Regions from separate parts of the Serratia sp. NPDC087055 genome, predicted to be linked through region 3. Evidence: predicted binding sites of a transcription regulator. Region 3 holds the regulator's gene; each other region holds the start of a gene.

Region 1 (6,110 bases), on a different contig from region 3:
GCGGAACACAGCCTTGAACGTGTAGTAGCACGTTTTATTGATGTCGGCGCGGTCGGTATCAATATTCAGGATGGCGTGGACCAGCCGCAAACGCTATGTGAAAAAATTGGCCTGGCGCGCAAAGTCGCGGAACGGATGGGCGTCAAACTTTACATCAATGCCCGTACGGATGTTTACGCGCGCAATTTGGTACCTGCCGCCATGCAGGTGGATGAAACGTTGGCGCGTGCCAAATTGTACCGCGACGCAGGGGCGGACGGCCTGTTTGTTTTGGGGGTGACCGATCCGCAGGCCATCCGTGAAATTTCCGACAATACGGAACTGCTGCTAAACGTGATCGCCTGGCCCGGTCTTTTGCCTGCCGATCAGCTTGCCGCCCTGGGAGTAAGACGGGTCAGCGTCGGCTCATGGATCCCGCAAACGTTATGGTCGCACACCGCAAAATTGACCACGGATTTTCTTACGGATGGCGGTTCCGAACCCTTGTTTAGTGACGCGGCACCCTATGCACACATCAATGGCTGTTTTCCTGATTGAGCCATCGCTCTATTGAGAATAGAAACGGGCTACGCCAGTGATTTCCAGCGTCACGTTAACCCCAAAAGATGAACCAAGCCGACGCCAAGGCAAATTAATGAGCTGAGGATAATAAAACGGTTGATCCTGCCGGTCCGCGTAAGGCGAAAGGGCCGGCAGCCCAACCCGAGGCGCTTAGCGTATGGAAATAACATTAATCTTAGGGTGTGATATGACACCTTAATAGCAGAAAGGAAAATAGAAAATAAGTGACAGCTTGAGGTTATTAACTTACTCATCATGGGTTAGATACAGAATAATAATATTATCTTTTGTAATCAGGTTGACGAGTTTATTTTGTGCAACTATTACTAATAAATATTGATGAATCAATAACTCAGCAACGAGGCGAGCATATGGAGCAAATTCTCCGGCATCCTCTGTTTTTGTTTTTAGCGCTTTTTGCCCTGATGTCGCTGGGGTCTTTGGGAAGTATTTTTCTGCTCAGAAGGAAAAAACGCCTTGATGGTGCAGAGTTGGATGATTTTAACCTTGTGCAAGGAGCGACCTTGACGCTGTTGGCGTTGCTGATTGGTTTTAGTTTTTCTATGGCCATCAGCAGATACGATCAGCGGAAAAACTATGAAGAAGAGGAAGCCAACGCCATAGGTACCGAATTTCTGCGGGCCGATTTGGTTTCCAGCGACAGGCGCGAAAAGATCCGCAGTTTGCTAAAACACTATGTCCAGCTGCGAATAGACTACTACCAGACACGCGACGTCAAAGCTCTGGCGGCGCTTGCCGAACAGACCAATGGGCAACAGGCGCAGCTGTGGGCGGAAATCCAGCAGGCGGCAAAAGAGCAGGCGACACCCATTGTCGCGCTGGCGGTGTCAGGCATGAACGATGTGATCAATACGCAGGGTTATACCCAGGCCGCATGGTTGAATCGTATACCGGTTTCCGCCTGGATCTTGCTGATCGTGATTGCGCTGATTTGTTGCATGTTGGTGGGATACAGCGCTCGGAGCCAGGTAGGGAAAAGTATTTTCCCGCTGGTGCTACCGGCGATGGTGGCTTTATCGATGGCGATGATCGCCGATATTGACACCCCCCGGGGAGGATTAATCAGAGTGGTACCGCAGAATCTGCTTAGCCTGCAGCAAAGCTTGCCTTAGTGATATCGACGGTACTGTTGCTGCGCTGCACCAGCCCGAATAGATGATTCAGGCCAGCGCCACGGAAAGCCAGCGTGTGATGGCTAGGGTCAGGTCGTGAACGTTCCCCTCAGTCTTTGTGCCTTTCTCTGAACAGGGTGGTTGCAATCAGGCTAATCGTCAGCATACCGGTGACGTACCACGCTGGAGCCAGTGGATTGCCGCTCACATCCAGCAGCCAAGTGACGATAAACTGTGCCGAGCCGCCAAACAGCGTCACGCCAAAAGCGTATATCATCGAGGTGCCGGTGGCGCGGACGTGGCGCGGTAGCGCTGAGACGATCAGCATGGTACTCGTTAACATGTTGATGCCCAGAGCGCCGATCAGCAGGATGCGGATAACGATGGCTAACCATAGATACTCGGCGGAACCCAAAAACCAAAAGGTCGGGTAAATCAGCACCAATGAGGCAAAAATCGAGAGAATCAGCGGTTTTTTGTAGTTTTGCACGCGATCCACATAGCGGCCAGCGTAATACACGGCGATGATTTGCACTATGGAAGCGACACAGCTGAACAGGTAGGCGACAGGACCTGCGATGTGATAGGTCTGCATCATATAGGTTGGCATATACAGCAGCACAATATAAACCATCACCGTGCCGGACATGATAATCAGCACGCCCAGCAGCAGGTCTTTGACGTGGTTACGCAGCAAATCCAGCACCGGGTTTGTCGAGGGGTGTTTTTTATCTTGTGCTTCCCCACTGTAGGTTTCTTCCAGGTGTTTACGGATATACACGCCGGCAGGAATGATCAGCAGGCCGATAATAAAGGGCACGCGCCAGCCCCAGGAGTAGAGCGCTTCTTCTGAGAGAAAATAGGTTAACAACAACCCGAAAGAGGCACCCAGCAGGGCGCTGATACCTTGGCTAATCGCCTGCCAACTGACAAAGAAACCGCGCTGATTGGCGCCAGCAGACTCCAACAACAACGTCGTGGCCGAACCGACTTCACCACCGGCAGCAAAGCCCTGAATGAGTCGCCCTACCACAATCAGCATGGGGGCGAAGACGCCAATCTGCGCATGGGTGGGGGCAAAGGCAATCAAAGCGGTACCGACGCCCATCAGGACGATGGTCATCAACATGGCCGCCTTGCGCCCGACGCGGTCAGCATAAGCGCCCAAGACCATGCTGCCCAGCGGACGCATAATAAACCCGACGCCGAAGACCGCCACCGACATTAATAAAGACCCGTAGGCGCTGTCGCTAGGGAAATACAGCTTACCGATAATAGCGGCAAAGAAGCTGTAGACGGTGAAGTCGAAGATCTCCAACCCGTTGCCCAGGCTGGCACCGAAGATGACCTTATAATTAACCGCCTTCTTTTCGGCGGTTTGATTCTCGGATAACGCGTTTTCTGCAGTGTTCATCATTATCTCTCGTGATAGGTTTTGGGTTTGTTATTCGTTATTTTTATTGGTAACGCCGCATGTTTCCGCCATGTCTGTAATCGGTACTGCGATCGGCGCTGACGGCACTCGCGTAATCACAAAACTGCAACCTTACATTTACATATACTTGTATGTACAAGTATGTGCAATACGCGTTCAGATAACCTGATTACAGTTGTATTGAATGTGATAATTATTTATTTATCAGTGTCTTATTTTTATTTTTCGAGATTATTGGCGAAAGGTTATGAATCGATTTAGTGAGCTATTACGCATAACCAGCCTAAATCAACGCAGGTTTTAAGAGTCCAATCACAAAACCAATTTTAGAGAGGGAAATAAGGTAATCAGGTGGTTAAAACAGAATAAACTAAAGCGTCTTCATCTATAGAAAGCCAAAGTAGCGAATGAAGCCGAATGCAGGATGACAATATTTTTATTTTCGCTTTCTTACCGTTGCCTATGTATTTCACACCAAGAAAACGGCGGACGTATTACTCTCGCCACGTAGGATTTTTTTCATTGCACGATGTGCCATCTCGTTATTCTATAGCGCCATTCTTCCGTGGACCGTTCGTACTGAGGTAGCCTTTATACTTGTTTGCCGGCACGAAGACCTACCTGACTGTTTTGATGCCAGGCTGGCCGCAGGGTGCTCTTTGTTTTTCTGCGCTTGCTGTCTGCTCAAATTGTCACCAAAACTTCCCGCGATCTCTTATCCCCGTTATGGCATAATGCGCGCCAAATCACATTCCCAATGATATGAAGAGCGAGCGCTGTGTTAAGCACTAACAACATCACTATGCAGTTTGGCAGTAAGCCGCTGTTTGAAAACATCTCTGTTAAATTTGGTGGCGGTAACCGCTATGGTTTGATCGGGGCCAACGGCTGCGGCAAATCCACCTTTATGAAAATCCTGGGTGGCGATCTGGTACCGAGCGGCGGCAACGTGTTCCTCGACCCGAACGAACGCCTGGGTAAACTGCGTCAGGATCAGTTCGCTTTTGAGCAATACAGCGTGCTGGACACTGTCATCATGGGCCACCATGAACTGTGGGCAGTGAAGGAAGAGCGCGACCGCATTTACGCGATGGCCGAAATGAGCGAAGAAGACGGCTATAAAGTGGCCGATCTGGAAGTGGCTTACGGCGAGATGGACGGTTACACCGCTGAAGCGCGTGCCGGCGAACTGCTGCTCGGCGTAGGTATTCCGGTTGAACAGCACTACGGCCCAATGAGCGAAATTGCGCCGGGCTTCAAGCTGCGCGTATTGCTGGCACAGGCGTTGTTCTCCGATCCAGAAATCCTGCTGCTCGATGAACCGACGAACAACCTGGACATCGATACTATTCGTTGGCTGGAGCAGGTGCTGAACGAACGTAACAGCACCATGGTTATCATCTCGCATGACCGTCACTTCCTGAACATGGTGTGTACTCACATGGCGGATCTGGACTACGGCGAGCTGCGTGTCTATCCGGGCAACTACGACGAATACATGACGGCGGCCACTCAGGCGCGTGAGCGTCTGGTTGCGGATAATGCGAAGAAGAAGGCACAGATTAACGAACTGCAGTCGTTCGTGAGCCGCTTCAGCGCCAATGCGTCCAAATCCAAGCAGGCAACTTCGCGTGCACGCCAGATCGACAAGATCCAGCTGGAAGAAGTGAAGGCTTCAAGCCGCCAGAACCCGTTCATTCGTTTCGAACAGGACAAGAAACTGTTCCGTAACGCGCTGGAAGTAGAAGCACTGACCAAAGGCTTCGATAACGGCCCACTGTTCAGCAAGTTTAACCTGATGGTTGAAGTCGGCGAGAAAGTCGCGGTGCTGGGCCCGAACGGTATCGGTAAGTCTACCTTGCTGAAAACGCTGGTGGGTGACTCTCAGCCGGACAGCGGCAGCGTGAAATGGTCTGAAAACGCCAAGATTGGTTACTACGCGCAGGATCACGAATACGAGTTCGATGACACCCTGACGGTATTCGACTGGATGAGCCAGTGGAAACAGGAAAAAGACGACGAGCAGGCGGTGCGTAGCGTACTGGGTCGTTTGCTGTTCAGCCAGGACGACATCAAGAAGAAAGTGAAGGTGTTGTCGGGGGGGGAGAAGGGCCGCATGTTGTTCGGCAAGCTGATGATGCAGCGCCCTAACATCCTGATTATGGATGAACCAACCAACCACCTGGACATGGAATCCATCGAGTCGCTGAACATGGCGTTGGAAATGTACGAAGGCACCTTGATCTTCGTTTCCCATGACCGTGAGTTCGTTAGCTCGCTGGCAACCCGCGTACTGGAAATGACACCGACCAAGGTTGTCGACTTTACCGGCAACTACGAAGACTATCTGCGTAGCCAGGGTATCGTATAACGCTTCGGTAGGGGCGCGCCCCTAACCAGTGACACGCTAAGGCGGGAGCAATCCCGCCTTTTTTGTTGCTGTTATTCCCCGCCACACACCTCACACTGCGGGTTCTTCGGCAGTTTCATTTCGCGGAACTGCAGGGTCATTGCATCAAACATCAGCAGTTTACCGGTGAGTGGCTGGCCATACTGCGCCAGCAGCTTGATGGCCTCCATGGCCTGCAAGGTGCCAATCGTGCCGACCAGCGGTGCCATTACCCCGGCTTCAACGCAGGTCAGCGCATTGTCACCGAATAACCGGCTCAGGCAGCGGTAACAAGGCTCGTCAGGTTGATAGGTGAAGACACTGAGCTGCCCCTCCATACGGATCGCCGCACCGGATACCAAGGGTTTGCGTTGTGCGTGACACAGGCGGTTCAGCAGGTCGCGCGTCGCCACGTTGTCTGTGCAATCGAGCACCAGATCGCAGGCGGCAATCTGCGCCGCCATCTGTTCGTCATTCAGTTGGCCATCAAGGGTATCAATGTGAACATGGGGATTGATCGCGCTTAATTCGATGCGGGCAGACTCCACTTTTGCCATGCCGATGCGCGCGTCGCGATGCAGAACCTGGCGCT
Region 2 (6,110 bases), on a different contig from region 3:
AGGACTACCGCACCGATGCTGCCGCCAATCATCACCATGAAGCCGCCGTCCCAACCGAAGTAGTCAACGGTATAGCCGACGATGGCGCTGGCTGCGACGGAACCCCCCAGGTAACCGAACAGACCGGTGAAGCCCGCAGCGGTACCGGCTGCTTTCTTCGGCGCCAGCTCCAATGCGTGCAGGCCGATCAACATCACCGGGCCATAAATCAGGAAGCCGATGGTGATCATACAGGCCATATCGATGCCAGGATTACCGACCGGGTTCAGCCAGTAAACCACGGTGGCGATGGTCACCAGGGTCATAAAGAACACGCCCGTTGCACCGCGGTTACCTTTGAACACCTTGTCCGACATCCAGCCGCACAGCAGGGTGCCCGGAATACCGGCATATTCGTACAGGAAGTAAGCCCAGGAAGACTTGTCCAGCGCAAAATGCTTCACTTCTTTCAGGTAGGTCGGTGACCAGTCCAGGATGCCGTAACGCAACAGGTAGACGAACACGTTGGCCACGGCGATGTACCACAACAGCTTGTTCGGCAGAATGTATTGCATGAAGATTTGCTTGGCAGTCAGCTCTTCTTCCGCTTTATCGCTGTAATCGTCCGGGTAATCGTTTTTGTATTCTTCGATCGGTGGCAGGCCACAAGATTGTGGGGTGTCACGCATCAGGGCAAAGGCGATCAGGGCGACCAGGATGGCACCGAAGGCCGGCATATACAGCGCAGCATGCCAGTCGTTGAACCATGCCATACCGAGCAGGAACAGCAGTGGCGGCAGACCACCACCTACGTTGTGGGCACAGTTCCAGACCGAAACAATACCGCCGCGTTCTTTCTGCGACCACCAGTGCACCATGGTTCGGCCACACGGCGGCCAGCCCATTCCCTGGAACCAACCGCACAGGAACAGCAGCACGAACATGACAGCGATGCTAGACGTTGCCCAAGGCACGAAGCCCATGAACAACATCACTGCTGCGGCCAAAATCAAGCCGGCGGGCAGGAATACGCGCGGGTTGGAGCGGTCAGACACCGACCCCATGATGAATTTGGAAAAACCGTAGGCGATAGAAATACCGGACAGCGCGAAACCGAGGTCACCGCGGCTGAAACCTTGGTCAATCAAATAAGGCATGGCCAGGGTGAAGTTCTTGCGCACCAGGTAATAGGCGGCATAACCGAAGAAAATCCCCATAAAAATTTGCCAGCGCAATTTACGGTACAGCGGGTCGACTTTGTCGACCGGCACACGGGAAATGTGTGCTGCCGGCTTAAAAATACTCAACATGAGCGCCTCCGATGGCTTTATCTAGTTATCACATCAATATGATCTTGTACGTTCATTTGATGATTGAGCGGATATCGAATGTGGTGTTTTTATGTTCCATAACGAGCGCCATCCTAGTCAAATCAGCCTGGTGTCGCTGTGATGAATGGCGCAATTGTTACACTTTTATGAAGCACCGGCGAATTTTGAGCGATTCGTTAACGTTATGAAATAGAAAAACACCCAAAAATCGTGATTATGATCACATTCATGGTTTTTTGTGGACATTATGTTTTCGTTTCAGGTTCGTTATTGTTCCTTATCAAACAAAGACCCCAGTGACTGTGGCTCAATAGACGCATAACCACGGATCATGAGGGAGTGTCATGAGCAGCCATTCACCGGCTAACGAAACGGATGTGATCATCATCGGCGGTGGCGCGACCGGCGCGGGCATTGCGCGTGACTGTGCGCGCCGTGGACTGCGTTGCATACTGCTTGAGCGCCACGACATCGCGACTGGCGCGACGGGCCGCAACCATGGCCTGCTGCACAGTGGTGCGCGTTATGCGGTGACCGACGGCGAGTCGGCACGCGAGTGTATAGAAGAAAACCGTATCCTCAAACGCATTGCACATCACTGCATTGAGCGTACCGATGGGCTGTTTATTACGTTGCCGCAGGATTCGTTGGCCTACCAACAAGAGTTTATTGCCGCCTGTCACAGTGCCGGCATCAACGCCGAAGCGATTGACCCACAGTTGGCACTGCGCCTGGAGCCCGCGGCGAATCCAACATTGATAGGTGCGGTGCGCGTACCCGATGGCACTGTTGATCCGTTCCGACTAACCGCCGCGAATATGCTCGATGCCCGTGAGCACGGGGCGCAAATTCTGACCTATCATCAGGTGGTTGGTTTGATTCGTGTGGGCGATCGCGTGACAGGCGTGCGCGTTTTCGACCATAAATCTGCGCGCCGCTACGATATTCATGCCGAAATGGTGGTTAACGCCGCCGGCATTTGGGGCCAGCAGATTGCGGAATATGCCGATTTGCGTATTCGTATGTTCCCGGCGAAAGGTGCTTTGCTGATCCTCGGGCATCGCATCAATAACATGGTGATCAACCGTTGCCGCAAGCCCGCAGATGCCGACATTCTGGTTCCGGGTGACACCATTTCGTTGATTGGCACAACGTCCACCCACATTGACTATGACCAGATTGACAACATGCAGGTGACACCACAAGAAGTGGACATCCTGATACGTGAAGGCGCGTTATTGGCACCGGAGCTGGCGCAGACCCGTATTCTGCGAGCTTATGCCGGCGTGCGTCCACTGGTGGCCAGTGATGATGATCCGAGTGGCCGTAACGTCAGCCGTGGCATTGTGCTGCTAGATCATGCCAGCCGTGACGGGTTGGAAGGGTTTATCACCATCACCGGCGGCAAACTGATGACCTACCGGCTGATGGCACAGTGGGCCACCGATAAAGTATGCGAAAAGCTCGGGTTAACTAGCCCCTGCACCACTGCGCAAGAGGCCCTACCGGGTTCCCGCCAGTCGGCGGAAGAAACCGTACGCAGCGTGGTTTCTCTCCCCGCCAGCATTCGCGGTTCGGCGGTTTATCGTCACGGTGACCGTGCCAGTCGGGTACCGGCTGGCGATCGGCTGGATAACAGCCTGGTGTGCGAATGTGAAGCCGTGACCGCTGGAGAGGTGCGTTATGCGGTGAACACGCTCACCGTCAATAATCTGGTCGATCTGCGCCGTCGTACCCGCGTTGGTATGGGCACCTGCCAAGGTGAGCTTTGCGCCTGTCGTGCCGCTGGGCTACTCACGCGTTTTAACGTCACCACCCCGCAGCAGTCTATCGATCAGTTATCACATTTCCTCAATGAGCGTTGGAAAGGGGTACGACCTATCGCTTGGGGGGATGCGCTACGTGAAAGCGAATTTACCAGTTGGGTTTACCAGGGATTGTGCGGGCTTGATGCCCGGGAGGAACAGGAGGCCGATGATGCGATTTGACGTAGTGGTGATTGGCGGCGGGTTGGCGGGTATGGCCTGCGCGATTCGCTTGTCGGAGCAAGGCAAGCGTTGTGCCGTCGTCAGTTCAGGCCAGAGTGCCCTCTATTTCTCCTCCGGCTCGCTTGATCTGCTGGCACAGTTACCCGACGGCACGCCGGTAGAGGCTCCCCTGGCAGCGTTGCCTGCGCTTGCCATACAAGCCCCTCAGCACCCCTATTCACTGATGGGGGCGGAACGGGTAGCCACGTTGTCTGACGAAGCAGCACGGTTGCTGCATCGCTGTGGCCTCAGTTTGCAGGGGGGCAGCGAACGTAATCATCTGCGCGTTACGCCGCTTGGCACGCGCCGAGCCACTTGGCTAAGCCCGCAGGCGATACCCGTCACGCCGCTGGAAGGGGAGCTTCCATGGCAAAACATCGCGGTAATTGGTATCGAAGGATTTTTAGATTTTCAGCCTCAGCTGGTTGCCAGTTCCTTGACGCAGGCGTTGGGGATCAAGGCCGAAGTGGCTCATATGCACCTGCCTGTGCTGGACCGGTTGCGTAACAACCCCAGTGAGTTTCGGGCTGTGAATATTGCCAGAGTGCTGGATCTTGCTGAGAACCTGACATTGATGGCGGATGAAGTGCGTCGACTTGCCGGGGATGCCGAGGCGATTTTCTTGCCCGCCTGCTTGGGGTTGGAAGACGATAAGCCGCTGGCGGCGCTGCAGGCGGCGGTGGGGAAACCTATCCGCGTGTTGCCGACGCTCCCCCCTTCGGTGTTGGGCATGCGCTTGCACCAGGCTCTGCGATCGCGTTTACAGCAGCTGGGCGGCGTTTTTATGCCAGGTGACAGCGTACTGCGGGCAGATATCGACGCTGGGCGTGTGACGGGTCTCTATACCCGCAACCACACCGATATTCCGCTCATTGCGCAACACGTGGTGCTGGCCAGCGGCAGCTTTTTCAGTAATGGGCTGGTGGCGGACTTCGACGGTATACGTGAACCGGTATTGGGGTTGGATGTCGACAGCCGAACCGATCGCGCAGATTGGTGCCATAGCGATCTGTTTGCTCCGCAACCCTATCTGCAATTTGGGGTGCGTACCGATAGCCAGTTACGGGCAATAAGACACGGGGAGCCAGTGAGCAACCTGTTCGCGATTGGTGCGGTGACTGGTGGCTACGATCCGCTGCAGCAGGGTTGCGGCGCGGGTGTTTCGCTGATTGGAGCGCTGCATGTCGCGCAACAGATTGCAGCGCAGGAGGAGCAACCATGAGCCTACAGAAAGACAATAGTTTCGAAAATTGCATCAAGTGTACGGTGTGCACCACCTATTGTCCCGTGGCCAAAGTCAACCCACTCTATCCGGGGCCAAAGCAGGCGGGGCCTGACGGTGAACGTCTGAGGCTCAAGGATCCGGCGTTGTACGACGAAGCGCTTAAGTATTGCACTAACTGCAAACGCTGTGAGGTGGCTTGCCCGTCAGATGTCAAAATCGGCGATATCATTCAACGGGCTCGCGCCGACTATGCCCAAAGCAAACCCACGTTGCGCGATGCCATCCTGAGCCACACCGATATTATGGGCTCGCTATCGACGCCGTTTGCACCGATCGTTAATGCAGCTACCGGGTTGAAACCGGTACGCGCTTTACTGGATAAAGCGTTAAAAATTGACCATCGTCGCGAACTGCCTAAATATTCGTTTGGCACCTTCCGTCGCTGGTACCGCCAGCAAGCGCAGGTCCAGCAGCGTTACGCTGAGCAGGTGGCGTTTTTCCACGGCTGCTTCGTCAATTACAACCATCCGCAACTGGGTAAGGATCTGATCAAGGTCTTTAATGCGATGGATATCGGCGTGCAGCTGCTAAAGCGTGAAAAATGCTGCGGCGTGCCGCTAATCGCCAACGGCTTTATCGCCCAGGCCAAAAAGCAGGCCAAGGTGAATGCAGAGTCGCTGCATGAAGCGGTGCTGGAGCGCGGTATTCCTGTCGTGGCAACGTCGTCGAGCTGTACTTTTACTCTGCGCGATGAATATCCGCATTTGCTGGAGGTGGATACCTCGGCAGTGCGTGAACGGGTAGAGCTGGCGACACGTTATCTGTATCGCCTGATCAATCAAGGACGTCAGTTGCCATTGAAAAACATGCCATTACGGGTGGCTTACCATACACCTTGCCATATGGAGAAAATGGGCTGGACTGCTTATACGCTGGAATTGTTGCGGCAAATCCCGGGGCTGGAGCTGATCGTGCTGGACTCGCAGTGCTGTGGGATTGCCGGCACCTACGGTTTTAAATCGGAAAACTATGCGACCTCACAGGGGATCGGTGCATCGCTGTTCCGCCAGATAGAGGAAAGTGGCGTGGATGTCGTGGTCACCGACTGCGAAACCTGCAAATGGCAAATCGAAATGTCGACCAGCAAGCGCTGCGAACATCCGATCACTCTGCTGGCGCAGGCATTGGCGTAAGGCACCGCAGGCTGTGTCCCTCCAGGTTCAATGGAGGGACACAGTCGCGTATTTATTTTTTCAGCTTCAGCGTTTTGATGATGCCTTCGGCTTCAGCCTGAGCCTGCTGTTGGTTATCCGCCGGCAGGGTCACCTGAATAGTCAGCATGTTGTTGTTCAGCGTGCCAATCAAGATAGAAGAGTAGGCTTTCTCGCCGCTGCTGGTGATGATGCTGTCTAACTGACGCAGTGGCACGCCGTCAACGTCGATGGCTTTGTTGGTGACCACCTGCAGGTTGGCATCACGCGCACGTTGGGTATCTTCCAGACGTTTGCTCAGCGTTTCCAGGCTGTCGGGGGTTTTGTCGCCGAGGAT
Region 3 (6,110 bases):
GCCGTCAGCTGAAAAATGGCGAAGTATTGCTGGTGTGGTCAGAACTGCATGAAACCATCAACATCATGCCGCGAGGGCAGTTCCGTGCCGGGCAAGAAGAAATTTAGTCTTGCTCGGTTCTATGACTGACGGAAAAAATCAGGTAACAATGGGCTATTGCAAACCAACGCGCGGAATTTTGCCCTTGGCGAAAGGGCGTCAAACAGACCAATAACCATAACTGACGCCTGCGCATTTAACACGGAGTGAGCACCACTATGTCCGCCAAACATCCCGTTATCGCAGTGACCGGTTCTAGCGGAGCCGGCACTACCACGACCAGCGTGGCGTTCCGTAAAATCTTTCAGCAGCTGAATATCCGCGCCGCAGAGCTGGAAGGCGACAGTTTCCACCGCTATACCCGACCGGAAATGGATGCAGCTATCCGTAAAGCACGCGATCTCGGCCGTCATATCAGTTATTTCGGCCCCGAAGCCAACGACTTCGGCCTGCTGCAACAAAGCTTTCTCGACTACGGCAAGAACGGTACCGGCCGTTCACGCAAGTATCTGCATACCTACGATGAAGCGGTGCCCTATAACCAGGTTCCCGGTACCTTTACACCTTGGGAGCCTTTACCGGCACCGACTGACGTGCTGTTCTATGAAGGGCTACACGGCGGCGTTGTGACCGAACACAACGACGTGGCCAAACATGTCGACCTGCTGGTTGGCGTGGTGCCTATCGTGAATCTGGAATGGATTCAGAAGCTGATCCGCGATACCGGTGAACGCGGCCACTCCCGTGAAGCGGTGATGGACTCGGTGGTACGTTCGATGGAGGATTACATCAACTACATTACGCCGCAGTTCTCACGCACCCATATCAACTTCCAGCGGGTACCCACGGTCGACACGTCGAATCCGTTTGCCGCCAAGGCGATCCCTTCGCTGGACGAGAGCTTTGTGGTGATTCACTTCCGCGGCCTGGATCAAATCGACTTCCCCTATTTACTGGCGATGCTGCAGGGATCCTTTATCTCACACATCAATACGCTTGTGGTGCCGGGCGGCAAAATGGGGCTGGCGATGGAGCTGATCATGGCACCCTTGGTGCAGCGTCTGCTGGAAGGCAAAAAAATCGAATAAGTGGATAGAGCGCGGCGATGGGCCGCGCCTTTTCGCCATTAGACCACGTCGCGGATTTCAAAGCTGTGAGTCACGCTGGCGGCCTTACTCAGCATCAATGACACCGAGCAGTATTTCTCCGCCGAAAGGTTCACCGCCCGCTCAACGATTTTGTCGCTCAGATCTTTACCGCTCACGATAAAGTGCAGGTTGATATGGGTGAACAGCCGCGGTGCTTCTTCACGTCGTTCAGAAGTCAGCTTGACCTCGCAATCACGCACATCATTACGCCCTTTTTGCAGGATCGACACCACGTCGATAGCACTACAGCCCCCTACCGACATCAGCACCATTTCCATCGGGCTGGGCGCTTTGTCGCCCGCATTGCCGTCCATCAACACCTGATGGCCAGACGCGGATTCACCCAGAAACGTTAACCCTTCCACCCACTTAACTCTTGCCTGCATACTGGTCACTCCGGTTAATTTCTTAAAATCAGGGTACGCTTTCGCATAGAAACTGGCAACGGAACCTGATGCTAATCATGCTGAAGCGAGACAACACAAGACACCCGCCTCACTCTGTGCTACAAACAGAGCCGCAATAAATCTTTCCGGGACACTGATTTCAGGGAAACTCCCAGGGAAAGGCTCCTTTACCGGTATGTTAACAGAATGTAGCTTGCAGCTCTCCCGGCAAGTTAATATGCTAGAGCGACAGCGTATATTTATGACACGCCTCAAAATCTGCTGATAGCCACCATTAAAACAACGGCGACAACAGGTTTTACAGGGAACTCTGACCCCTGTGACACAAGGCAGCGATAACAACAGAGGATAACAGCGAATGGTTCTCGGCAAACCGCAAACAGACCCTACTCTCGAATGGTTCCTGTCTCATTGCCATATCCACAAATATCCATCCAAAAGTACGCTGATTCACCAAGGTGAAAAAGCCGAAACGCTTTACTACATCGTCAAAGGCTCCGTCGCGGTGCTGATTAAGGATGAAGAAGGTAAAGAGATGATTTTATCCTACCTTAACCAGGGGGATTTCATCGGCGAGCTTGGATTATTTGAAGAAGGTCAGGAGCGTAGCGCCTGGGTTAGGGCGAAGACCGCCTGCGAAGTGGCTGAAATTTCCTACAAGAAATTCCGCCAGTTAATTCAGGTCAACCCGGACATCCTGATGCGCCTGTCAGCCCAGATGGCAAACCGTCTGCAGATAACATCTGAGAAAGTGGGTAACCTCGCCTTCCTGGACGTTACAGGCCGTATCGCGCAAACACTGCTGAACCTGGCGAAACAACCTGATGCCATGACCCATCCTGATGGTATGCAGATTAAAATTACTCGTCAGGAAATTGGCCAAATCGTCGGTTGTTCACGTGAAACCGTTGGCCGTATTCTGAAAATGCTTGAAGATCAAAACCTGATCTCCGCCCACGGCAAAACCATTGTCGTTTACGGCACGCGTTAATCACTGAAAAAACGGCGCGATGATTCGCGCCGTTTTTTTATGCCCCAAGTCATCATGTGGCGCAGACTGATTTACCACCCGGAAGTCAACTATGCACTGCGGCAAACGCTGGTGCTGTGCCTGCCAGTGTTACTCGGCCTGTTGATCGGCCAACTGCAATACGGCCTATTATTTTCCCTGGTTCCTGCCTGCTGCAATATTGCCGGGCTAGACACCCCTCACAAACGCTTCTTCAAACGTCTGATTGTCGGTGGCTCTCTATTTGCACTCAGCAGCCTGCTATTACAGCAAGCATTACTTTGGCACTTGCCGTTGCCGGTGTTGATGCTTGGCCTGGCACTGCTTCTCGGCGTCAGCGGTGAAATAAGTCCGTTACATGCCCGCCTGTTGCCCGCCTCGCTGGTTGCCGCCATTTTCTCCCTCAGTATGGCCGGTACAGTTCCGCTTTGGCACGCACCGCTGCTATACGTCGTGGGTACCGCCTGGTACGGGCTGTTTACCTGGTTTTGGTTCACGCTGTGGAAAGAACAACCGATGCGCGAATCGCTCAATCAGCTCTATTTGGAACTGGCGGACTACTTTGAGGCCAAATATTCGCTGCTGACCCAGCATACCGATCCACAGACCGCATTACCGCCACTGTTGATACGCCAGCAAAAAGTGATGGATCTGATCACCCTGCTGTATCAGCAGCTTAACTTTCTACCGCACGCCAGTAACCTCGAACAAAAGCGCCTACAGCGTACTTTTCAGGTCGCACTGGATCTGCAGGAACACATTACCGTCAGTCTACATCTGCCGGAAGAAGTGCAAAAACTGGTGGAGCAAAGCCAGGCCGAAGCCATCATCCGCCGCAATGCACAGGTGATTGCCGGCCGGCTGCGCACGGTGGCACACGATATTCTCTATCACCAGCATTCTCAGCGTTTCAATATGGACAATGAACTGGCGGCACTAGAGAAAGTGGCAGCGCAGCACCCGGATAACCCCGTTGGGCAGTTCTGTTACTACCATTTCAGCCGTATTGCCCGTCTGTTACGCACCCAACACCCGCTTTACCGACGCGATCTGATGGCCAACCAAAACCGTTTGCCGTTCTGGCCTGCACTGGTCAGTTACCTGTCATTTAAATCCAACGCCCTGCGCAATGCGGCACGCCTGGGTGTCACACTGGCTGCCGGCAGTAGCCTCGGGATGATTTTCAACTTACCGAAGCCTTACTGGATACTGTTGACCATCATGCTGGTGAGCCAGAATGGCTACAACGCCACCCGGGTACGTATCCAGCACCGTGCGCTTGGCACCCTGGTTGGGCTGGTGCTCGCCGCCGGCCTGCTGCAACTGCAGTTGCCTGAGGCTGAAACGCTGAGCGTAATGCTGGTTATCACCCTGCTGGCCTACTTGGTCTCGCGTAAAAACTACGGGTTGGCAGTGATTGGTTTTACGGTAACGGCGGTCTACACCTTGCAATTACTGGCGCTAAACGGTACCCATTTTTTGGTTCCACGCCTGATCGATACCTTGATCGGTTGTGTGCTGGTGTTCGGCAGCACCATCTGGTTATGGCCACAGTGGCAAAGCGGTTTGCTGCGTAAGAACGCTCACCAAGCGCTGGAGAACGATCAACAGGCATTGCGTTTACTGTTGGAAGAGCAAGAGCCCGATCCCAGTGCGCTGGCCTATGCCCGCATGCAGGTCAATCAGTCACACAATGCGCTTTTCACCTCGCTTAATCAGGCAATGCAGGAGCCGGGGTTTGAATCGAGCTATCTGGCGGATATGCGCCTGTGGGTGACACACAGCCAGTTTATTGTTGAGCATCTTAATGCAATGACCATTCTGGCGCGTGAACACTATATGCTGACGCCAAAGCTGGCGGAGGAGTATCTGCAAACCTGTGAAATCGCGCTGCAAAGCTGTCAGCAGCGCCTGGAATACGACGGGCCGAGCAGCAACGCCATCATGCAGCCGCCGGATCTCCACCCAGAGATGCCGATTACCGAGATGGAACGCCACCTGCGGCGCATTTTGTCGCACCTGAGCGTGATGCACACCATTTCGTCACTGGCCTGGCGCCAGCGTCCGCACCACGGCATCTGGCTGAAGCGTAAATTACGCGATCAATAAGGGCGCCGTAGGGCGCCCTTAGGTTGATGACATAGTGCTCTGTTGTTTAGTGGGAGGGGCGCGCCCCGTAATCCATGCAACGCATTAAGCGTTAATCACATCCTGCACGGCCAACTCAAACAGTGCCATACCCTCGTCAATATCCTGAGTCTCCACCACCAGCGAAGGAGCAAAGCGGATCACATTTGGCCCGGCGTTAAGAATCATCAGCCCACGTGCAGCGGCAGCGGTCAGGAAGTCACGCGCTTTACCCTGATATTGCGGTGTCAGCTCAGCACCAATCAGCAGGCCCATGCCACGGATGTCGCTGAAGATACCGTACTTCTCGCCCACCTTCTTTAACGCCTGCACGTACAAACCATGGCGCAGTTCAATGCCGCTCAGCACCTCTGGCGTATTGATCACGTCCAGTGCGGCTTCTGCCACGGCACAGGCTAGCGGGTTGCCACCGTAGGTGGTGCCATGAGTGCCTACCTGCATTACCGACGCAATGTCTTCGGTGGTCAACATGGCGCTGACCGGGAAACCACCACCGAGAGCTTTGGCTGTGGTAAGAATGTCCGGCGTCACACCATAATGCATGTAAGCGAACAGTTTGCCGCTGCGCCCCATACCGCTTTGTACTTCATCGAATACCAGTAGCGCCTGGTGCTTGTCGCAGAGTTCACGTACGCCTTTGAGGAATTCGGCATTTACCGGGGTAATACCGCCTTCACCCTGAATAGGTTCCATCACTACCGCACAGGTGTGGTCATCCATCACGGCTTTTACCGCAGCCAGATCGTTGAACGGCACGTGCACGATATCCGCAGGCTTCGGCCCAAAGCCGTCAGAATACTTGGCCTGCCCACCCACTGAGACGGTGAAGAGCGTACGACCGTGAAACGCGTTATAAAACGCGATGATTTTGGTTTTGTATGGACTATGCCGGGTAATCGCGTAATGGCGTGCCAGTTTGAAGGCCGCCTCATTGGCTTCCGCACCGGAGTTGGCGAAAAACACCCGATCGGCAAACGTGGCCTGGATCAATTTGGTGGCCAAGCGCAGCGCCGGTTCGTTCGTGAAGACGTTGCTGGTATGCCACAGGGTTTCACCCTGCTCTTTCAGCGCCGCCACCAGCGCCGGGTGGCAATGCCCCAACGCCGTCACCGCGATGCCGCCGGAGAAATCGATGTACTCTTTCCCCTGTTGATCCCATACACGGCTGCCTTTACCGCGTACCGGCACGAACTGAGCAGGTGCATAAACAGGCAGGATAACCTGATCAAAGGTACTGCGGCTTACTGCGGATTTTTCGGTCATTATTGGGTCCACCCTAGGGGTTCTTCAGCGTAATCTTGATGATCAAGTGAAAATATAATCACAAAATATGCATAAAAAACCAATAAAGGGCAAACG
Region 4 (6,110 bases), on a different contig from region 3:
TGCCATTCCCGGCACGGTGCCCAATCTTGGTGCCTTGCCGCCGGGGTGTGCTTTCAGTAATCGCTGTAGCCACGCTGACGCTCAGTGCCTGCAAACGCCACGGTTGGTGCCATTAGCCTCTGAACCGGCCCAGCACGTGGCCTGCTGGCATCCGCAGTCTATTGATTTGGAGGCGCGAAATGAACGTTGAAGCACTACTGGAGTTGCGCGATGTGCGTCTGCGTTTTCCTGCCAGTTATAACTGGCGTGGCAAACCACAAGAGTATGTGCATGCGCTTAATGGGCTGGATCTCAACATCATGCGTGGTGAAACGTTGGGTATCGTCGGTGAGTCCGGCTGCGGTAAAAGCACGTTAGCGCAGTTGCTGATGGGATTGTTAAAACCGAGCAGTGGCGAACTGGTACGTGCTCGCAACGCGGGTTCTTGGTTTGGCAGCGGTATGCAAATGGTATTTCAGGATCCGCAGTCGTCGCTCGATCCACGCTTGCCAGTCTGGCGCATTATCACTGAGCCGGTGTACGTGCAGCAGCATAACAGTGTGGCACAGCGGCGAGCACTGGCAACGGAGCTGGCACAACAGGTTGGCCTGCGGCCGGAGGCGATCGACCGATTGCCGCATGAGTTTTCTGGTGGCCAGCGCCAGCGCATCTCCATTGCACGTGCGTTGTCTTCGCAACCGGATATCATCGTGCTGGATGAACCGACCTCTGCGTTGGATATTTCGGTACAGGCGCAGATCCTCAATTTACTGGTGGAATTGCAGCGCGAACGCAATCTGACGTACGTGCTGATTTCGCACAACGTTTCGGTGATCCAGCATATGAGTGACCGGGTGGCCGTGATGTATCTGGGGCAAATCGTCGAACTGGGGCCGACCGCACAGGTACTGCGCCAGCCGCAGCACCCCTATACGCGGCTGCTGCTGGATTCTGTGCCGCGGGCAGGCCGCTCACTGAGTGACAGTGCGATTGAAGACCGTAAGGGCGAACTGCCGGGCAACCGCCAATTACCGCCAGGCTGTTTTTTCCGCGAGAGATGCCCGTATGCGGGGGAAGGGTGCCAACTGCCACAAAGTTTACGGGTGAATTTAGGGGGATCGGCGGTGCGTTGCCACAAGGTGGCATGATGCATGACATTCACAGCGTTCCCTTTTTAAATTCAGGGGCGCTGTGAATATAGGGGTGTTGAACAGTGGCTCAGGGTGAAACGCAATCAGTTATTGGTTTCTTCATTCAAGATGTAATAAGACACTGGAACAGTTTCCATCTTATTGGCTTTGTCGGTCGTCATCTTCCTTGCCAATGCAGTATCGAGATTAATAAGTTGGCGGCCATCTTCATTGAACAGCATTTTACTTATTTCTTCATCATTATACGTGGTGCATTGTTTATATACGTTACGGAACAACGCATTGTAACCGTCGGAGAACTGCTTGATTTGCGCTATTTCGTTAGGCTTCAGATAGTCTTGCTTGATGTTTGACGCAGCCGCAGGATGCAGCATAAAGCTGGCGGCGGGCATGGAGAGTCTTTCTTTACCGGCACAATAGAACAGGGTTGCCGCTGAACCGACAAACGCCGAGTTAACCGTGGTAATGGGGACCGGCGAGCTCTTGACCGCTTCATAAGCCATGTAACCGCTGGCCATATCACCGCCGCCGCTATTGATATACAAATACAGGTGTTTTAACGCGGGGTAGCTGGCGTTAATTTCATCGATGGAGGCAATGAGTTCGGTGACACTTTTTTCCGTGACATCGCCGACATACAGGATTTTGGCGGATTCAACGTTATTGTTTTTTACATTGCTCTTTTTGACGACGGATACGGTCGCAAAAGAGGCCGTCGAAAATACCGTGGCGCAGAAAAGTGTTATTATTTTAAAGGTGTTTCTATGCATTTGAATATTCCTTATTCAATAAAGTGGTGCGCTATTGTAAAACGAGTCGATGAACCGTTTTGGAATGAATCAGGTTGGTTTAGCGTTTATTTACCCCTACGAACAACGCGGAAAGAATATAACATCGAGGCCGGAGCCGATATTCACGGCAGGTAAAGCGCGTCGCACTCTACCTGCCGGGGCGATTTCAGGGCATGGGCCAGTCGACAGGCGTGTTGCTCACCACGTCAACATACATATCCCACGCGTTTGACCAAAATTGCACAAATCCTTCCTGGCTGACGCTGATGCCCATCAGGCCCATAACGAACCAACAGGTGGTGAATAGCCCCAGGCTGCTGAACATAAATGCCATACCGTTACGGCTGGTCTTACGGCACACGACATTTAGCTGGCTGGCCAAAAACATCATAACAGCGCTCAGTAACTCCCAGCGCATCATAATAAAACCTGTGGCTATGGTACTCATCGAACATGATCCTTGGTGGAAAAGCCGCACCCGGCGGTGCGTCGGGAAATCAGTGCGGGCAAGGGTAAATTAGTGTGATCTTCGTCACATTGTAGCATCGCTGCAAATCACTGCTCAATCCCTGAACGGGGGAAAATCGGCATTTGGTAACATTCAAACATGCTGAAACATTTATGCCATTTCATTAGCAACCTTTTCGTGGGGACCGTTAGCCAATAACGCTATGCTTGCCGACTTTTCACTGCCCTGATTTATCTTGGGAAAATGTGACGTCAGACAGGTAACTTGCCACGTATGGCACTATTAAAAGATAAAATCCGTGACCATTCCGCTGAGGAAATGCTGTTTATCCGCCGTGCTGGCGTGGCGATGGTGTTGGTTGTCGCCTGTTTTGGCATTTTGATTGTTAACCTGTACCGTCTGCAGGTTAAACAGCATGCCTTTTACCAAACGCGGTCCAACCAAAACGACATTAAAATGGTGCCAATTGCACCCAGCCGAGGGCTGATATTCGACCGCAATGGCATTCCTTTGGTGCGCAACATTACGCTGTACCAGATCCAGATTACCCCCAGCAAAATCGACAATATGGCTGCGCTTTTGCAGGCGTTGACGCCGATTGTCGATCTGACCCCCGAAGATATCACTGCTTTTCGCGATGAAATGCATCACAACGGCCGCTATAAACCGGTGACGCTGAAAACGGGTCTGACAGAAACCGAGGTGGCACGTTTTGCGGTAAATCAGTATCGCTTTGACGGCGTGACCATTGATACCTATCAGCAGCGGGAATATCCCTATGGGGCAGAATTAGCCCATGTCGTGGGTTACGTCTCGAAAATCAATGACGGTGATTTAAAGCGGCTGGATAAAGCCGGTCTGAGCGAGAACTATGCCGCCGACCACAATATCGGTAAGCAGGGCATCGAGGCTTACTACGAGTCCGAATTGCATGGCACGACCGGTTATCAAGAAGTGGAGGTGGACAACCATGGTCGCGTAATACGCCTGCTGAAGGAACAACCGCCACAGGCCGGTAAAAATATCTATCTGACGCTGGACCTGTCTCTACAACAGTACATTGAGTCGGTATTGAAGGGGCAGCGTGCGGCGGTGGTGGTTGAGGACCCGCGCGATGGTGGCATTCTGGCCATGGTTTCCAGCCCCAGTTACGATCCCAATCCTTTTGTGAAAGGCATCAGCTATAAAGCTTATAAAACACTGCTGACCAACCCCGACTTACCGCTGATTAACCGCGTCACGCAGGGGCTGTATCCACCGGCCTCCACCGTGAAGCCTTACATGGCGACGTCGGCGCTGTTTGCCGGTGTGATTACCCCCAATACCACTTTCTTCGGCGCGCCGACCTGGACATTGCCAGGCACCGAACGCCGTTACCGTGATTGGCTAAAGAGCGGCCACGGCATGTTGAATGTGACCAAGGCTATTGAAGAATCCGCCGATACCTTCTTCTATCAGGTGGCGTACGAAATGGGCATTGACCGTATTCACAGTTGGCTGAGCCAGTTTGGTTACGGCCAGCCGACCGGGATCGACCTTAACGAAGAGTATCGTGGCGTGTTGCCAAGCCGTGAATGGAAACAACGGGTACATAAAAAGCCCTGGTACCAAGGTGACACCATTTCGGTGGGTATCGGCCAGGGGTATTGGGTCGCCACGCCGATCCAGATGGTGAAGGCATTAACCACGCTGATCAATAACGGTAAGGCGAAAACGCCGCATTTGCTGTACTCCATGCGCCAGGGCAATCAGGTAAGCCGCTACCAGCCGCCGGCAAAGGCCACGCAGATCGGTGATGCCAAATCGCCGTATTGGGGCATCGTGCGTAATGGAATGTATGGTATGGCCAATCTACCGAACGGTACAGGCTATAAGCTTTTCCATACCGCTCCGTATCAGATAGCCGCCAAATCCGGGACGTCACAGGTCTTCGGTTTGAAAGAAAATCAGACGTATAACGCCAAAATGATCCCGGTGCGGTTACGTGATCATATTTTCTATACCTTGTTTGCTCCTTATAAGAATCCGCGGGTGGCAATGGCGCTGATTCTGGAAAACGGCGGGGGGGATGGCGTAGTGGCTGGGCCGACCGCGCGGGCAATTCTTGACCACATTTTTGACCCGGCTAACGCACCGCAGCCTGACGCGGACCAGAAAGGTAAACCGGAGTTAAACGATAGCGCGGATGTGCAACAGTAAACGCGTTTGTTTTTACTTTCTTACAAACTGCAATCTTCTAAAGATCTCCGTCAGGTTAGACTGAAATAATTACATAATCCGAATAAAAACGCAGGGTTAACAGTGGCGCCTTCAACAAAAAAAAGCGGTAAAAATTATTCAAGCCTTCGCTTTGGCTGGATTTGCGGCGGGATACTGGTGTGCTTTTTTCTGCTGGCGTTCAGGGTCGGTTATTTGCAGCTGATGGAGCACCAGCAGTTGGCCGATCAGGCGGACCAGCGGTCGATCCGCACGCAAGTGGTGCCGACCAATCGGGGAATGATCACCGATCGCAATGGCGAAGCTTTGGCGGTGAGTGTGTCATCACGAGATATTGTGCTGGATCCCAAGCATATTCTGGACACCAACACCGACCTCAGCAATGAGCGTTGGCAAAGTATGGCCAATGTACTGAAAATGCCGCTGAGCGACGTGCAGAAGCTGATCCAGACTAACGCCCATAAGCGCTTCGTCTATCTGGCACGTAAGGTAGAAGACGATAACGCGAACTATATCAGCAAATTGCATCTAACGGGCGTGAGCACAGAGCAGGATTTCAGTCGCTTCTACCCGATGAGCCAGGATGCTGCCGGGCTTATTGGCATTGTTGGCCAGGACAATCAGGGGCTGGAAGGCATTGAGCTCGGCTTTAACCACCTGCTACAGGGCAAAAATGGCCTGCGGGTATATCAGAAAGACGGCAGCGGTGCGGTGATTGGCGTAATCAAAAGCGTCGATCCCGTACCGCCACCGAACGTGACACTGAGTATCGATAAATTCATCCAATATGTGTTGTACGCACAAATTCGCGACGGTGTGGTGGCTAACCAGGCTGATTCTGGTTGTGCGGTATTGGTGAAAGTAAACACTGGCGAAGTGTTGGGGATGGCAAGCTACCCGTCGTTCAACCCGAATAATTATGCCAATACGCCGGCCAAAGATATCCGCAACGTGTGCAGTAGCGACAGTTTTGAACCGGGCTCCACGGTGAAACCGGTGGTGGTGATGGTGGGGCTGGAACACCACTTAATCAAGCCGGATACCGTGCTGGACACCACGCCTTATCGCGTGAATGGCCACTTGATCAAGGACGTGGGGCACTGGTCGAAACTGACCATTACCGGTGTATTGCAAAAATCCAGTGACATCGCTGTGTCCCACATTGCGTTAGCCCTGCCAGCCACCGTACTTCCCGCAGTGTACAAGAGCTTTGGTCTGGGTTTGCCGACGGATCTGGGCATTGGGAACGAAAGCAGCGGCTACTTGCCACAGCACCGCGAGCGTTGGGCGGACATTGAACGTGCGACCTTCTCCTTTGGCTATGGCCTGCGCGTAACACCGCTGCAGATGGCCCGTGAATACGCCACTATCGGTTCCTATGGTGTTTATCGGCCACTGTCGATTACCCGGGTGACGCCGCCCGTTATGGGGCAACGCATTTTACCGGAAGATACGGTAAAAACGGTGGTGCACATGATGGAAAGCGATGCCTTGCCAGGCGGC

Evidence for each region. Region 3 encodes CRP, which controls carbon source genes, mostly activating them, when cyclic AMP is high. Its sites were predicted from a motif close to ATGTGANNNNNNTCACAT; they were not measured.
Region 1: the regulator CRP is predicted to act here: its motif matches at 3,864-3,881, upstream of ACI2J2_RS10245 (ABC-F family ATPase).
Region 2: the regulator CRP is predicted to act here: its motif matches at 1,519-1,536, upstream of glpT (glycerol-3-phosphate transporter).
Region 4: the regulator CRP is predicted to act here: its motif matches at 2,442-2,459, upstream of ACI2J2_RS05900 (YjcB family protein).

What each region holds. Positions count from the first base shown of each region.
Region 1 is NZ_JBJDOG010000001.1:2,165,929-2,172,038, reverse strand. It holds gene ACI2J2_RS10260 (isocitrate lyase/phosphoenolpyruvate mutase family protein) at 1-537, shown strand, start outside; gene ACI2J2_RS10255 (hypothetical protein) at 933-1,694, shown strand; gene ACI2J2_RS10250 (MFS transporter) at 1,804-3,111, opposite strand; gene ACI2J2_RS10245 (ABC-F family ATPase) at 3,908-5,500, shown strand; gene moeB (molybdopterin-synthase adenylyltransferase MoeB) at 5,572-6,110, opposite strand, start outside.
Region 2 is NZ_JBJDOG010000004.1:68,286-74,395, reverse strand. It holds gene glpT (glycerol-3-phosphate transporter) at 1-1,289, opposite strand, end outside; gene glpA (anaerobic glycerol-3-phosphate dehydrogenase subunit A) at 1,655-3,298, shown strand; gene glpB (glycerol-3-phosphate dehydrogenase subunit GlpB) at 3,288-4,559, shown strand; gene glpC (anaerobic glycerol-3-phosphate dehydrogenase subunit GlpC) at 4,556-5,755, shown strand; gene ACI2J2_RS18520 (DcrB family lipoprotein) at 5,808-6,110, opposite strand, start outside.
Region 3 is NZ_JBJDOG010000006.1:202,482-208,591, reverse strand. It holds gene ACI2J2_RS21845 (YheU family protein) at 1-107, shown strand, start outside; gene ACI2J2_RS21840 (phosphoribulokinase) at 258-1,127, shown strand; gene ACI2J2_RS21835 (OsmC family protein) at 1,166-1,573, opposite strand; gene crp (cAMP-activated global transcriptional regulator CRP) at 1,953-2,585, shown strand; gene ACI2J2_RS21825 (YccS/YhfK family putative transporter) at 2,640-4,712, shown strand; gene ACI2J2_RS21820 (aspartate aminotransferase family protein) at 4,797-6,014, opposite strand.
Region 4 is NZ_JBJDOG010000001.1:1,255,075-1,261,184, reverse strand. It holds gene ACI2J2_RS05915 (ABC transporter ATP-binding protein) at 1-190, shown strand, start outside; gene ACI2J2_RS05910 (ABC transporter ATP-binding protein) at 180-1,127, shown strand; gene ACI2J2_RS05905 (ATP-dependent Clp protease proteolytic subunit) at 1,214-1,900, opposite strand; gene ACI2J2_RS05900 (YjcB family protein) at 2,088-2,369, opposite strand; gene mrdA (penicillin-binding protein 2) at 2,664-4,589, shown strand; gene ACI2J2_RS05890 (penicillin-binding transpeptidase domain-containing protein) at 4,692-6,110, shown strand, end outside.